2 regions of the Kitasatospora sp. NPDC059827 genome follow, and region 2 is predicted to be linked to the other one. Evidence: riboswitches for the same ligand, from Rfam matches in the RefSeq annotation. Region 2 holds a riboswitch; the other holds the start of a gene.

What was found. A riboswitch is a leader RNA that binds a small molecule or an ion and turns the genes downstream of it on or off. The one in region 2 is predicted to bind cobalamin.
Region 1: it holds a riboswitch for cobalamin, as region 2 does, so the genes downstream of both, ACFV8H_RS04470 (CoA-acylating methylmalonate-semialdehyde dehydrogenase) here and ACFV8H_RS19850 (HoxN/HupN/NixA family nickel/cobalt transporter) in region 2, are expected to answer to the same signal.

The regions. Positions count from the first base shown of each region.
Region 1 covers NZ_JBHWIV010000004.1:194,123-201,725, reverse strand. The annotation lists gene ACFV8H_RS04475 (acyl-CoA dehydrogenase family protein) at 1-1,009, opposite strand, end outside; gene ACFV8H_RS04470 (CoA-acylating methylmalonate-semialdehyde dehydrogenase) at 1,015-2,514, opposite strand; cobalamin riboswitch at 2,711-2,902, opposite strand; gene ACFV8H_RS04465 (hypothetical protein) at 3,144-3,365, opposite strand; gene ACFV8H_RS04460 (short-chain fatty acyl-CoA regulator family protein) at 3,512-4,903, opposite strand; gene aceA (isocitrate lyase) at 5,263-6,558, shown strand; gene aceB (malate synthase A) at 6,762-7,603, shown strand, end outside.
Region 2 covers NZ_JBHWIV010000029.1:20,414-28,016, forward strand. The annotation lists gene ACFV8H_RS19835 (AAA family ATPase) at 1-630, shown strand, start outside; gene ACFV8H_RS19840 (hypothetical protein) at 808-2,490, opposite strand; gene ACFV8H_RS19845 (ArsR/SmtB family transcription factor) at 2,544-2,927, opposite strand; cobalamin riboswitch at 3,009-3,203, shown strand; gene ACFV8H_RS19850 (HoxN/HupN/NixA family nickel/cobalt transporter) at 3,235-4,356, shown strand; gene ACFV8H_RS19855 (type B 50S ribosomal protein L31) at 4,429-4,677, opposite strand; gene rpmG (50S ribosomal protein L33) at 4,708-4,872, opposite strand; gene rpmB (50S ribosomal protein L28) at 5,038-5,274, shown strand; gene rpsN (30S ribosomal protein S14) at 5,274-5,579, shown strand; gene ACFV8H_RS19875 (CobW family GTP-binding protein) at 5,585-6,754, shown strand; gene rpsR (30S ribosomal protein S18) at 6,807-7,043, shown strand; gene rpmF (50S ribosomal protein L32) at 7,085-7,258, shown strand; gene ACFV8H_RS19890 (aminopeptidase P family protein) at 7,369-7,603, shown strand, end outside.

The sequences.
Region 1 (7,603 bases), on a different contig from region 2:
GTTGGAGCGCCTGGTTGGCCACCTCGAAGCCGGTGTCGGTGGCGTGCCGCTTGGCCATCGCGCACAGCTGCGGTGCCCGCCGGTCGCCCCGGTCCAGAGCCGCGGCGGCCCGCCAGAGCAGCGCCCGGGCGGCCTCCAACTCGGTGGCCATGTCGGCGAGCCGGAACTGCAGCGCCTGGGTGTGCAGCAGCCGGGCGCCGAAGGCCTCCCGGTCGGCGAGGTGGACGGTGGTGCGTTCCAGGGCGCTCTGGGCACCGCCGAGCGAGCAGGCGGCGATGCCGAGCCGGCCGCCGTTCAGGCCGGCCATGGCGATCCGGAAGCCCTCGCCCTCGCCGCCGAGCAGGCGGTCGGCGGGCAGCCGGACGCCGTCCAGGACGACCTGGCGGGTGGGCTGGGCGTTCCAGCCCATCTTCCGCTCGTCGGGGCCGAAGGAGAGCCCGGGGTCGTCCCGCTCCACCACGAAGGCGGACACCCCGGCGGCGCCCGGGCCGCCGGTGCGCGCCATCACCACGTACACCCGGGCCGCGCCCGCGCCGGAGATGAACTGCTTGACGCCGTCCAGCACCCAGTGGTCGCCGTCGCGCACCGCCCGGGTGGCGAGCGCGGCGGCGTCGGAGCCGGCGCCGGGTTCGGTGAGGCAGTAGCTGCCCAGGTCCTCGGCGGTGCAGAGCGCGGGCAGCCAGCGGTGGCGCTGGTCCTCGCTGCCGTAGCGGTCGACCATCCAGCCGACCATGTTGTGGATGGACAGGTAGGCGGCAACGGACGGGCAGCCGCCCGCCAGTGCCTCGAAGGCCACCACGCCGTCGAGCCGGGAGAGTTGGGAGCCGCCGACGTCCTCCCGGACGTAGACCCCGGCGAGGCCGAGGTCGGCGGCCTTGCGCAGCACGTCCACCGGGAAGTGCTTGGTCCGGTCCCACTCGACCGCGTGCGGGGCCAGGCACTCGGCGGCGAAGGCTCCGACGGCCTCGGCGATCGCGACCTGATCCTCCGTCAGTTCACTGGTGTGCACGGCGTTCACCCCATCGTCGGCATGGTGAAGCTCGCGCCCTCCTTGACCCCGGAGGGCCAGCGCGAGGTGACGGTGCGGGTGCGGGTGTAGAAGCGGATCGAGTCCGGACCGTGCTGGTTGAGGTCGCCGAAGGCGGAGCGCTTCCAGCCGCCGAAGGTGTGGTAGGCGATCGGCACCGGGATCGGCACGTTGACACCGACCATGCCGGTGTTCACCCGGCGGGCGAAGTCCCGGGCGGTGTCGCCGTCCCGGGTGTAGATGGCCACGCCGTTGCCGAACTCGTGCTCGCTGGGCAGCCGCAGCGCCTCCTCGTAGTCGGCGGCGCGGACCACGGTGAGCACCGGGCCGAAGATCTCCTCCCGGTGGACGCGCATCTCCGGGGTCACCCGGTCGAACAGCGAGGCGCCGAGGAAGTAACCGCCCTCGTGGCCCTCCAGCCGGAAGTCCCGCCCGTCGACGACGAGTTCGGCGCCCTCCCGGACCCCGAGGTCGAGGTACCCGCGGACCCGCTCCAGCGCGTCGGCGCCGACCAGCGGGCCGAAGTCAGCCGCCGGATCGTCCGAGCGGCCGACCTTGAGCGCGGCGATCCGCTCGACCAGCTTGGCCACCAGCGCGTCCGCGGTCTCCTCCCCCACCGGGACGGCCACCGAGATCGCCATGCAGCGCTCCCCCGCCGAGCCGTAGCCGGCGCCGATCAGCGCGTCGGCGGCCTGGTCGAGGTCCGCGTCCGGCATCACGATCATGTGGTTCTTCGCGCCACCGAAGCACTGCGCCCGCTTCCCGTGGGCGGCCGCCGTCGCATAGACGTACTGGGCGATCGGAGTGGAGCCGACGAAGCCGACGGCCTGCACCCGCTCGTCCTCCAGCAGGGTGTCCACCGCCTCCTTGCCACCGTTGACCACGTTGAGCACGCCCGGCGGCAGCCCGGCCTCCAGAAACAGCTCGGCCAGCCGCAGCGGCACCGACGGGTCCCGCTCGGAGGGCTTGAGAACGAAGGAGTTGCCGCAGGCCAGCGCGGGCGCGGCCTTCCACAGCGGGATCATCGCCGGGAAGTTGAACGGCGTGATACCGGCGACCACGCCGAGCGGCTGGCGCATCGAGTAGACGTCGATGCCGGTGCCGGCGTTGTCGGTGAACTCGCCCTTCAACAGGTGCGGGATCCCGGCGGCGAACTCCACCACCTCCAGGCCGCGTTGGAGGTCACCGTGGGCGTCGGCCACGGTCTTGCCGTGCTCGGCGGAGAGCAGCCGGGCCAGTTCCTCCTTCTCCTGCTCGACCAGTTGCAGGAAGCGCAGCAGCACCCGCGCCCGCCGCTGCGGGTTCCAGGCCGCCCACGCGGGCTGGGCCTGGGCGGCGTCGGCGATCACCGCCTCGACCTCGGCCCAGTCGGCCAGCGGCACCCGGGCCTGCACCCGGCCGGTGTTGGGGTCGAAGACGTCGCCGTAGCGGCCGGACGTCCCGGCGACGCGCTTGCCGCCGATGAAGTGGGTCAGTTCGCGGACCATCGGTTCCTTCTCTCGTCACGGGTGGGGAGAGGAGGAATGGAGAGAGCACGCCGCGGCATCGGACGTACGGTCGTACGCCCTTGCGGCAGGCGTTAAGTGACGAACCGTCAGGGGCGATGGGCCCCGACGGTCGGCAGCACGGCAGCGGAGCGGGAACAGCGGCCCGGAGTCATGCGTGTCGTCTCCATCCTCGTGGAAAACACGGATCATCCGCGGCCGGTATCCTGACTCCCGGATCCACGCCCGCCCCCTGGCCTTCCCGGCTGGCTGCCAGTGGCCGTCATCTGCGAGGACGAACTCCCCGGTCACAGTGGCGGGACCGTGCCGGACTCACACCGGCTTCCCTGACACCGCGGACCTGCCGTCGACCATATAGTTGGACGTCCTAGTAAGTCCAGACCCACCGCCGCGCGGCGCGGGCCCGAACGGTCACAGGGCCGCGACGGGTCACAGGGCCAGGACGGGCCGGTGGTGGTCGAGCCACAGCGCAAGGTCGGCCACGCGTTCCCGTAGAGCGAGGTGTCCATGCCCCCGACACCGATCGGCGAGTCCCGGGCCGCGACCACGGCCCTTCGCCGGACCGGCGGCGGGTCATCGGACCGCCGCCCCCGGGGGCCGTTCGATCGCGGTCAGCCGGCCGAAGCCGCCGAGAGGTCCAGCAGTCCCTCCTTGGCCTGGCGCACCAGGTCGCGGAACTGGTCCTCGCTCATCCGGATCTGCTGACCGAAGTCGTCGGTGATCCTCACCCGCCGGTCCGCCGGGGCCTCCCGGTCCAGGAACACCTGGGGGCAACCGCAGTTGCAGTTGCCGCAGAACGTCGCGAAGGGCTGTGGCGTCTCGTCGCCGGCCATCCGTCCCACCTCACTTCCGCCCGTGGCACACGGGGCTTCCGGGCAGGCGATGCCCTCCGATCGATACCGCCAAACCCGCTGGCAGGAAAGGTGGTTGTACTCGTCCGACGGCCCTCCGGGGGCTTCCTCGCCCCGTGCGGCACCGCTCAGGAGGACGCCGGGTACGGGACGAAGGTGCTGGTGTGCTCGTCGACGGCCAGCGGGCGGCCGATCGCCGGGGCCGAGCGCTGGGCGCAGGCCGGGCGTTCGCAGACCTTGCAGCCCAGGCCGATCGGGGTGGCGGCGGCCTCGTCGGCCAGGTCCAGGCCCGCGGAGTACACCAGCCGTCCCGCGTGCCGGAGTTCGCAGCCGAGGCCGATCGCGAAGGTCTTGCCGGGTCGGCCCCAGCCACCGGGCGAGCGGGTGACGGCCCGGGCCGTCCACAGGTAGCGGCGCCCGTCCGGCATGGCGGCGACCTGGACGTGGACCCGGCCCGGGGCGGCGAAGGCGTCGTAGACGTTCCACAGCGGGCAGGTGCCGCCGGTGCGGGAGAAGTGGAAGGGCGTGGCGGACTGCCGCTTGGAGACGTTCCCGGCCCGGTCGACCCGGACGAAGGAGAACGGCACCCCGCGCAGACCGGGGCGCTGGCAGGTGCTGAGGCGGTGGCAGACCGTCTCGTAGCCGACGCCGAAGTGGTCGGCGAGGTGCTCGATGTCGTAGCGGGCGGACTCGGCCTCGGCGTGGAACGCGGCGTAGGGCAGGACGAGGGCGGCGGCGAAGTAGTTGGCCAGGCCGATCCGGGTGAGCGAGTGCGCGGCCGAGCCTTCGGGGCTGTCCTGGGCAGCGAGTTCGGAGAGCAGCGCGTCGTGTTCCAGGTAGCCGAGCTGGGTGGCCAGCCGGAAGGCCTGCTGGCCGGGGCGCAGCCGGTCCGACAGCCGCAGGGTCCGGGTCCGCGGCTCGTACCGGTGCAGCTGCTCCCCGCCGGAGGCGAGCCGTACGCCGTGCACGTCGGCCAGCCGCTCGGCCAGCACCGCCCGCACCCCGCCGCGCCGCAGCCGGATCTCGCCCGCCAACTCCTCGGCTGCCGTGTCGAGTTCATGGACGTAGTTCTGCCGGCGGTAGAAGAACTCGCGGACCTCCTCGTGCGGGGTCCGGGTGTCGGCGGCCGGACCCCGGTCCCCCGCGAGGACGGCGAGCTGCTCGGCCAGGGCGCGCCGTCCCCGCCCGAGGTCGGTCAACAGCCGTGCCACGGCGGGCAGTCGGGTGGCGACCTCGTCGAGGTCACCGGGGGTGATCCGGCCGGCCGCGAGCTCCTCGCCGAGGCCGTCGCGCAGTTCGGCGGCGAGCCGGGCGCTGTCCGGTGGGGCGAAGTACCCGGCCTCCACGCCGAACGCCTCGGTGAGCCGCAGCAGCACCGCGACGGTCAGCGGGCGGGCGTCGTGCTCCAGCTGGTTGAGGTAGCTGGGCGAGAGGTCGATCATCCGCGCCGTGGCGGCCTGGCTCAGTCCGCGTTCCTCCCGGAGCCGGCGCAGCCTGGCCCCGGCGAAGGCCTTCCCCATCGTCCCGCACCTCCGTGTCCGGCCGTCGGGTCGGGCCGGTGCGGCGCAGCCTAGCCGCAACGCCTCCGGGCAGGCCTTCGCAAGCTTCGCGGATTCGCCGGACGGGCTTCGCGGAACTTGGCACGGCTCCACCGGTGACGGCGGCCGCGCCGGCTGCCAGAGTCGGTGCTGCGGCCGGGAGGCGCCCAGAACGGCGGCGAACGGGCAGGTCAACTGCCCTGACCTGCCGTCCGGGTGACCACGTCCCGCGGTGTTCCACCGCTGCCCGGCGCCACCCGGCCGCCCTCTCACCACCTCGTGAGAGGTCGCTCACATCCTTCGCAACGTCCTTCGCATATCATCCCCGGGAGTCGATCACCATGACCCAGTCGGTTCGGCAGCAGCAGGAGCAGCAGGCGGCGGAGCTGGCCGCCCGGTGGGCGTCCGACCCCCGCTGGGCCGGCATCGAGCGCACGTACGGCGCGGCCGACGTCGTCCGGCTGTCCGGTACGGTGCGCGAGGAGCACACCCTGGCCCGCCGCGGCGCCGAGCGCCTGTGGAAGCAGCTCCACGAGCAGGACTACGTGCACGCCCTGGGCGCGCTGACCGGCGGTCAGGCCGTCCAGATGGTCAAGGCCGGGCTGCAGGCGATCTACCTGTCCGGCTGGCAGGTCGCGGCCGACGCCAACCAGGCCGGCCAGACCTACCCGGACCAGAGCCTCTACCCCGCCAACTCCGTTCCCCAGGTGGTGCGTCGGATCAACAACGCGCTGCTGCGCGCCGACGGGATCGACGCCGCCGAGGGCACCGACGGCGGCCCGGACTGGCTGGTGCCGATCGTCGCCGACGCCGAGGCGGGCTTCGGCGGCCCGCTGAACGCCTTCGAGCTCACCAAGGCCATGATCGCGGCCGGCGCCGCGGGCATCCACTACGAGGACCAGCTGGCCTCCGAGAAGAAGTGCGGCCACCTCGGCGGCAAGGTGCTCGTCCCCACCGCCCAGCACGTCCGCACCCTCAACGCGGCCCGCCTGGCCGCCGACGTCGCCGACGTGCCGACCCTGATCGTCGCCCGCACCGACGCGCTGGCCGCCAACCTGCTCACCACCGACGTGGACGAGCGCGACGCCCGCTTCTGCACCGGCGAGCGCACCGCCGAGGGCTTCTACCGGGTCGAGCCCGGCATGGCGCCGGTGATCTCCCGCAGCCTGGCCTTCGCCCCGTACGCGGACCTCATCTGGGTGGAGACCGGCACCCCGGACCTCGCCCAGGCCCGGGAGTTCGCCGAGGCGCTCAAGGCCGAGTACCCGGACAAGATGCTGGCCTACAACTGCTCGCCTTCCTTCAACTGGAAGGCCGCCCTGGACGACGACCGGATCGCCAAGTTCCAGCGGGAGTTGGGTGCGATGGGCTACCGCTTCCAGTTCATCACGCTGGCCGGCTTCCACGCCCTCAACCACTCGATGTTCCAGCTGGCCCGCGGCTACGCCGAGCACGGCATGACGGCCTACGTAGACCTCCAGGAGGCCGAGTTCGCGGCCGTGCCGGACGGCTACACGGCCGTGAAGCACCAGCGCGAGGTCGGCACCGGCTACTTCGACCAGGTCTCCACCGCGCTCAACCCCGAAGCCGAGACCCTGGCGCTGACCGGCTCCACCGAGGCTGAGCAGTTCCACTGATCCTCCGATCCCCGCCCGCCCGGTGGATTCGGTCGTCCACCCACCGGAGCGTGCCACCCCGGCGGCGCGTACGGCGGAGCGAGGGAGCTCCGTGCCGCCCACCCGCCCGGGGCCGCGTTGAGGGACGCGGCCCCGGGCCCCACCCGTCCCCGCCTGACCCGCCCCTACCTGACCCGCCCCCGCCTGCTTCCCTGGAGAACCGGATGAGCCAGTCCCGTCGCGTCGAGGTCCTCGGAGAGCCCGAGGACCGCTTCGAGGAGGTCCTCACCCCCGAGGCCCTCGCCTTCCTCGCCCGGCTGCACGACGGGTTCGCCGCCCGCCGCACCGAGCTGCTCGCCGAACGCGCGCGCCGCGCCGCCGAGTTGGCGTCCGGCGGCACCCTGGACTTCCGCCCGGAGACCGCCGCCGTCCGCGCGGACCCCAGCTGGCGGGTGGCCGGCGCCGGCCCCGGCCTCACCGACCGCCGGGTGGAGATCACCGGCCCGCCCGAGCGCCGGATGGCCGTCAACGCCCTCAACTCCGGCGCGAAGGTGTGGCTCGCGGACTTCGAGGACGCCACCTCCCCCACCTGGCACAACCTGGTCACCGGCCAGCTGAACCTGGCCGACGCGGTCGAGCGCCGGATCGAGGAGACCACCCCGGACGGCAAGCACTACTCCGTCGGGACCGACCCGGCCACCATCGTGGTCCGCCCGCGCGGCTGGCACCTGGACGAGGCCCACCTGCTGATCGACGGCCGCCCGGCCGTCGGCGCCCTGGTCGACTTCGGCCTCTACCTCTTCCACTGCGGCCGACGCCAGATCGAGCGCGGCAGCGGCCCGTACTTCTACCTGCCCAAGCTGGAGAACCACCTCGAAGCCCGGCTGTGGAACGACGTCTTCACCGCCGCCCAGGCCGAGTTGGGCATCCCGTACGGGACGGTCCGCGCCACCGTGCTGATCGAGACCATCACCGCCGCCTTCGAGATGGACGAGATCCTCTACGAACTGCGCGACCACGCCGCCGGGTTGAACGCGGGCCGCTGGGACTACCTGTTCAGCCTGAT
Region 2 (7,603 bases):
GCCACCCACCGGACCGGCATCGAGTCGGCCCGGTGGGCCAACAACCCGGACGCGGTGGTCCGGATGCACAACCAGCTGGCCCGGGCGCATTACGAGCGCCAGGAGTTCCGGCTCGCCGCCGAGCAGCTGGCGCTCGCCACCGAGCAGGTGCCGCTGGTGGCCAACCGCCAGGTGGTGGGCGTGCTGTACGAGACGGACGGCCTGCTGTGCCTGGCCGACGGCCGGCCCGGTGACGCCGTCGAGCGGTTCACGCTGGCGCTGGAGGAGAACCGGGGCGATGCCCACGGCGAGATCGTGCAGAGCTACAACTTGGCGCAGGCCCTGATCGCCGACGGCCGCCCGGAGGAGGCGCTGGCCGTGCTCGCGGAGGCCGGTGCCCGGGCCGTGGACACGGACGACCGGGACATGCTGATGAAGCTGCCGCTGGTCCGCGCCCGGGCCCACCGCGCGCTCGGCCGGCTCGACCTGGCCGTCGCGGACGCGGGCGACTGCGTCCGGCGGGCCGAGGAACGCAAGGCGTACCCGAAGGAGGCCCAGGCGCACACCCTGCTGCTCGCCCTCGCCGAGGAACTGGACGACCCGGAGTTGGCGGCGCGGAGCCGGGCCCGGCTGCGGGAGCTGGCCGGTTAGGCCCTGTCCGGCCGATCTTGCCGGGCCCGCGACGCCGGGCATCCCGCCTGGCCGCACGCCCGAATCGCCCGAGTACACCCAGTACGAGGACGATCCGGGCGCACGCCCAGCCGGGCGCCCACCGCCGCGGGCTGATCCGACAAGATCGACCGGACAGGGCCTAAGGCCCGGGGCCGGTCAGGGCCCGGCGGTGAAGGCGACCCGGGTGCAGTGCCGGCCGGTGCGGACGGTGAGGCCGTGTTCGGGCAGGCCGGCCGGGTCGCCGCCGTCGGAGAGCCAGCAGGCGACGGCGGAGCCGAGCAGCAGGGGGTCGAGGACGGGCTCGGGGCTGCCGAAGTCGCGTGCGGCGTGGGCTTCGAGGAGTCGGCCGCCGGGCAGCCGGAGCAGGTGCCGGGCCGGGCCGAGGGCGGCCACCGCGACGGCGAGGCCGGGCAGTTCGAGGGCGGTGTCGGCGAGCCAGTCGACGGCGGGGCGTTCGGCCCGGGCCTCGGTGCGGGCGAGGACTTCGGCGGTGTACCGCAGGGCGTCGCCCGGGTGGTCGTCGGTGAGGGCGTGGAAGCCGCGCGGGGTGTGGTCGTCGGGGTGGAAGGGGTAGCGCCGCAGGCTGACCTCCGTCCCCTCGCTCTTGCCCTCGACGTCGTACGCGCTCGGCCCTTCGCCGCCTCCGGGCCGGGGCGCGGGCTTGGGGTAGGGCGGCAGGACGGGTTCGCCGGCGGGCTCGTCGAGGCCGTCGAGGAAGGAGTAGAGCAGTGGGCGCAGCAGTCGGGCGGATTCGCCGCGGTGGGCGAGCGAGCGGTCGGTGATGGCGGTCAGGTCGGTGCGGTCGTCCGGGGTCCGGGCCAGGGCGAGTTCGAGTTGGGCGGCGAGGTCGCCGTCGGGGTCGAGGACGGGTGCGGCCTGGCCGAAGGCGTAGCTGGGGGACCGCGGGTCGAGTTCGGCGGCGCCGGTGGCGACGATCATCGTGGGCCGTCGCAGGGCGGCGCCGTAGAAGGAGACCGAGCCGTGGTCGCCGATCATGACGTCGGCGGCGACGAGGGCGGCCTGCCAGCCCTGGTGGGGCGGGACGAGGCGCAGGCCCATCCGCCGGGCGTCGTCGAGCAGGGCCGCCGGGTCGTGCCGGCTCCAGATGTTGGGGTGCAGCACGACGGCCACCGCGTACTCGTCGGCGGGCAGTTGGCGGACCAGCCGCTGCGGCAGGTCGGGGTGACGGCCGAATAACGAGTGCTCGCTCCAGGTGGAGTCGACGACGACGAGTCGGCGGCCGTCGACGGCACCGAGGGCGGCGCGGTAGCCGTCGCGGGAGCGTCGGCTGCGCAGGATCCGGTCGAAGCACGGGTCGCCGACGACCTCGGCGACGTCCAGGGCCTCGGGGCAGGAGGCCCGCAGCCGGTCCAGCTGTTCGGGGTGGGAGAGGCCGAGGACGTCGACGAACACCTCTCCGCGGTGGGTGAGTTCGTTGCGGGAGAGGCCGGCGGAGCTGACCGCGTCGCCGGTGGACTCGGTGACCAGGCGGTTGTAGCCGGCACCGTGCGGGAGGACGACCAGGCGGGCGTCCAGCCGGTGCATGGAGGCGTGGACGGCGCAGGCGACGGCCAGGTCGAAGCGGTGGCGGACGGCGTCCTCCCAGTCCAGCACGGTGTAGCCGGGCAGGCCGTGGAGGTACTCGTCCAGGGCGCGGTCGGCGAAGGCGGAGCCGGGGTTGACGGTGAAGTACCGCTCGATGCCGTCCGGGTCGAGCAGGGTGAGGACGTCCAGGACCCGGGTCGCCGAGGTGAGGGTGCGGGCGACCGCCAGCACGCGGGCCTTGACCGGGCGGGTGTTCCAGCGGTCGGCGGGCCAGACGTGGGGGTGGGACGGCACATCGTGATCGTACTCACCCCGCCGCGCCCCCGGCGTGGTTTGCCGAGTGTCGGTCAGCCCGCCGCCGCGGCGGGCTCCTCGTGGTCGGCGGCGGCGCACTCGTCGAGGAGGGGGCGCAGGGCGTCGTCCACGAGCCGGTAGCGCACCACGCGTCCGTCCTTGTCGCCGGTGACCACGCCCGCCGTGCGGAGCAGTCGCAGGGCCTGGGAGACGGCCGGGTCGCGCATGCCGGTGGCGACCGCCAGGTCGCTGACGGCGAGCGGGCCGGCCCGGTGGAGGGCGAGCAGCAGGGCGAGCCGGCCGGGGTCGGAGAGCAGGGAGAACCGCTCGGCCCAGGTCCGGACGTGGGCGGTGTCCCCGATGGCGGCGATGGCCTCGCAGACCCGGTGTCCGTCGATGGTGCGGTGGCCCGCGCGGTCGGCCGGTACGAGATGCATGCGGACATTCTGGCAGCTCACGACCTGTGATCCTGGACACCTGCACAGGTGCGCAACCTTGCGAGGGTGTGGTCCTGCCCCTACGGTGTTCCCCGCCGTGGTGCTCGGGAAGACCGGTGACGGACCCTCAACGGGTCCCATTCCGGAGCGGCCCTCGCCACTGTGATCGGGGGACAGTCGTCCGGATCCACGTGCCACTGGGTGCTTCGTGCACCTGGGAAGGCGGGTCGGGAAGCCCCGTGAGCCAGGAGACCGGCCACGGCATCTCACGAAGTCATTCCACGAGGTGCTGGAGCGTGATCCGAAGATGACCCTGCCCGAAACCGCCGCGCCCGCCGAGGCGGGCCCCGCCCCCTCCGTACTGCCCACCTTCCGGTGGAAGCGCGAGGACACCCTCCGGACCGCCGGGTTGATGGGGGTGATCCTGGCCATGCACGTGGTGGCCTTCGGGACCCTCGTCTTCCTGGTCGCGCCGCACAACTACGCCGTCGGCACCCAGGTCTTCGGGGTGGGCCTGGGCATCACGGCCTACACCCTCGGCATGCGGCACGCCTTCGACGCCGACCACATCGCGGTGATCGACAACACCACCCGCAAGCTGATGGCGGACGGCAAGCGGCCGGTCTCGGTCGGCTTCTGGTTCGCGCTCGGCCACTCCTCGATGGTGGTCGTCATGGCCGCCCTGGTGGCGGGCGGCGCCCAGCTGGCGAACACGCTGATGGACGACGACTCGGCCACCCACAAGTGGCTCGGGCTGGTCGGCACCACGGCCTCCGGCGCCTTCCTCTACCTGATCGGCGCGCTCAACCTGGCGGCGCTGCTCGGCATCCTCAAGGTGTTCCGCTCGATGCGGGCCGGGCAGTTCGACGAGTCGGAGCTGGAGGCGCACCTCGACTCGCGCGGCTTCATGGCCCGGATCCTGAACCGGGCGACCCGCTCGATCACCCGGCCCGGGCAGATGTTCCCGGTCGGCATGGTGCTGGGCCTGGGCTTCGACACCGCGACCGAGGTCACCCTGATGGTGATGGCCGGTTCGGGCGCGGCGGCCGGGCTGCCCTGGTACGCGATCGTCTGCCTGCCGCTGCTGTTCGCGGCCGGGATGAGCCTGTTCGACACCCTGGACGGGACGTTCATGAACTTCGCGTACCAGTGGGCCTTCTCCAACCCGGTGCGCAAGGTGTACTACAACCTGACCATCACCGGGCTGTCGATCGCGGTGGCCTTCATCATCGGCACCATCGAGCTGGTCGGCGTGCTGCACGAGAAGCTCGACCTGACCGACCCGGTGACCGGGTTCATCGCGGACATCTCGCTGGACAACGTCGGCTACGCGATCGCCGGGCTGTTCGTGGTGGTGTGGGCGATCGCCATCGCGTACTGGAAGCTGGCGGGCGTCGAGAAGCGCTGGACGCCCACGCAGCAGCAGTAGCCGTGGCGGCAGTCCCCACGCGTCGCGAACGGCGCCTCCCCGAGCCGGGGAGGCGCCGTTCGCGTTCCGCCGTCAGTGCCGGTCGCCGTAGCGGCGGCGGAACTGCTCGACCCGGCCGGCGGTGTCGAGCACCCGGGACTGGCCGGTGTAGAAGGGGTGGCTCGCCGAGGAGATCTCGACGTCGATCACCGGGTAGGTGTTGCCGTCCTCCCACTCGACCGTGCGGTCACCGGTGACCGTGGAGCGGGTGAGGAAGGCGAGGCCGCCGACCTTGTCGCGGAAGACGACCGGGCGGTAGGCGGGGTGGATTCCGGGCTTCATGGCGGGGCTCCTCCGAGGGGGTTCGTGCGGTCAGCGCTCTTCGCGGAAGTCGACGTGCCGGCCCGCGACCGGGTCGTACTTGCGCAGGACCATCCGGTCCGGGTCGTTGCGGCGGTTCTTGCGGGTCACGTACGTGTAGCCGGTGCCGGCGGTGGAGCGGAGCTTGATCACGGGGCGCAGTTCGCTGCGGGCCATCGGGCGTCCTCCTGGGGTCTCGGGCCCGTGGACTCTCGGTCGCTCGGGGCCTTCTGGTGCGGGGTTCGCGGGGCTGGATCGGAACCGTACACCGAAATGGATGTCATTTTCATCTGGTGTAACGTGACCTCCGTCCTGCCCATTCCCGGACGCCAGGGAGCACCCATGTCCGCCCACTGCCGGCTCACCGGCCGCCGGCCCGGCTTCGGCAACGCGATCTCGCACTCGCACCGCCGCACCCCGCGCCGCTTCGACCCCAACATCCAGCGCAAGCGCTACTGGCTGCCCAGTGAGGGCCGGTACGTCCGGCTGGTGCTGAGCGCCAAGGGGATCAAGACCGTCGACGCGATCGGCGTCGAGGCCGCCGTCGCCCGCATCCGCGCCCGAGGGGGGAAGGTCTGATGGCCAAGCAGAGCAAGATCGCCAAGAACGAGCAGCGGCGAGTGATCGTCGCCCGCTACGCCGAACGCCGGGCCGAACTCAAGCGGCTCATCGCCCACCCCGGCACCGCCCCGGCCGAGCGCGCCGCCGCCCAGGCCGAACTCGCCCGCCAGCCCCGCGACGCGAGCCCCACCAGGGTCCGCAACCGCGATGCCGTCGACGGCCGGCCGCGCGGCTACCTGCGCGCCTTCGGCCTCTCCCGGGTCAACCTGCGCGTCCACGCCCACGCCGGACACCTGCCGGGCGTGCGCAAGGCGAGCTGGTGAGCGACATGGACGGCACCAGGCTCCCGGTGGTGGTGGTCGCCGGGCTGCACCCGGACGAACGCCGGGCCGCCGTCCAGGAGTTGACGGCCGCCGCAGTGGACGCCGTGGTGCTGCGGCACGACCTGCGGGACGCCGCGCGCGGCCTGGTCCACCGCGAACTGCGGGACGCCGGCGGGGCGTTCGACACCGACTCGGTCCCGCTGGTGAACGACTGCCCGTGCTGCGCCCTGCGCGAGGACCTGTTGCCCCGGCTGCTGGAACTCGCCGACGGCGGCCGGTACGGGCTCGCGGTGGTCGAACTCTGGGGCGGCAGCGACCCGCACCCCGCGGTCGAGGTGCTCGCCGGGGGTGAGGTGGACGGCCGCCCCCTGGCGGAGGCGATCGAACTCGCGGGCGTGGTCACCGCCGTCGACCCGGACCGGCTGATCGGCGAACTCTCCGTGCCCGACGAGCTGGTGGAGCACGGGCAGCACACCGCCGCCCGGGACGAACGCACCCGCGCCGAGGCGCTCGCCCACCAGGTCGAGTACGCCACCACGCTCGCCGTGCCGCGCGCCACCGCGCACGCGCCGGGGCTCGCGCTGCTGCGCCAGCTCCACCCGACCGCCCGGGTGGTCCGGCTCGGCACCGGTGCGCTCGCCCGGGCCGCCCTCGGCGGCTTCGACGTGGCCGCCGCGCGCGACCGCGTCAACCCGGCGGTCGCGCTGCTCCCCCAGGAGAGCGACGAGGCCGGGGTGAGCACCCTGGTCTGGGAGCGCCGCCGGCCGCTGCACCCGGAACGGCTGCACCGGGCCCTCGAACTGCTCGTCCCGGCCGCCCAGCGCAGCCGCGGCCGGTTCTGGCTCGCCAACCGGCCCGACCTGATGCTCGCCTGGGACGCGGCCGGGGCCAACCTCGCGGTCGAGGAGTGCGGGCCCTGGCTGATCGCCCTGCCCGACGCCGCCTGGGACCTCTACCCGCCGGCCCGCCGCGCCGCGGCCGCCCTCGACTGGCACCCCCTGCACGGGGACCGGGTGCAGCAGCTCAGCTTCACCGCGGAGGGGCTGGACGTCGACGGCCTCACCGAACTGCTCGACTCCTGCCTGCTCACCGACGCCGAACTCGCCGCCGGCGAACCCGGCTGGAAGGCCCTTCCGGACGGCTTCCGGGACCTCCTCGACCCCGTCCACCACTGACCGACCCCACCCACCACTGACCGACCCCGTCCACCTCCGCAAGGGAGCACCCGTGCGCAACCGCACCGCCGCACCGAAGGCCCGGCCCAACCCGCTGGTCGCGGCCGGCATCGAGTACGTCGACTACAAGGACACCGACCTGCTGCGCCGTTTCGTCTCCGACCGCGGCAAGATCCGCAGCCGGCGGGTCACCCGGCTCACCGTCCAGCAGCAGCGGGCGGTGGCCCGGGCGGTCAAGAACGCCCGCGAGACGGCCCTCCTCCCGTACGCCTCCGGCACCACCCGATAGCCCGGACCCGACGGCCCGGCACCACCCGTTAGGAGCCCCTGATGGCAGTTCCCAAGCGCAGGACCTCGCGCAGCAACACCCGGCACCGCCGCGCCCAGTGGAAGGCGACCGGCCCGAAGCTCGTCCCGATCACCCTGAACGGCCGGGAGATGCTCGTCCCGCAGAACCTCGTCCCGGCCTACCGCCGGGGCCTGATCGACCCGGAGGGGAGGTGACGGCGGTCAGCGGGGAGTGCGCAGGGGCGCGCGGGGCGCAGTGGGGTGCCGGCGCATCCCTCGGGGGTGCTCGGCGGGCGGTTCGGGCCGGGGGTTCGTAGGCTCGACGCATGGCGGATGCGTACGCGGGGCGGCGGGAGCGGGTGAGGGAGCACTGCAGCGCGGCCGGCGCCGACGCGGCGCTGATCACCCGGGCGGCGAACGTGCGGTACCTGACGGGCTGCGCGCCCTGCGGGGCGACCCTGCTGCTGACCCGGGACCGGGTGCTGCTGACGCTCCCGGACGACCTGCCGCCGGACGACTCGGGGGAGCACCTGATCGCCGCGGACGTCACCCAGGTGCCGG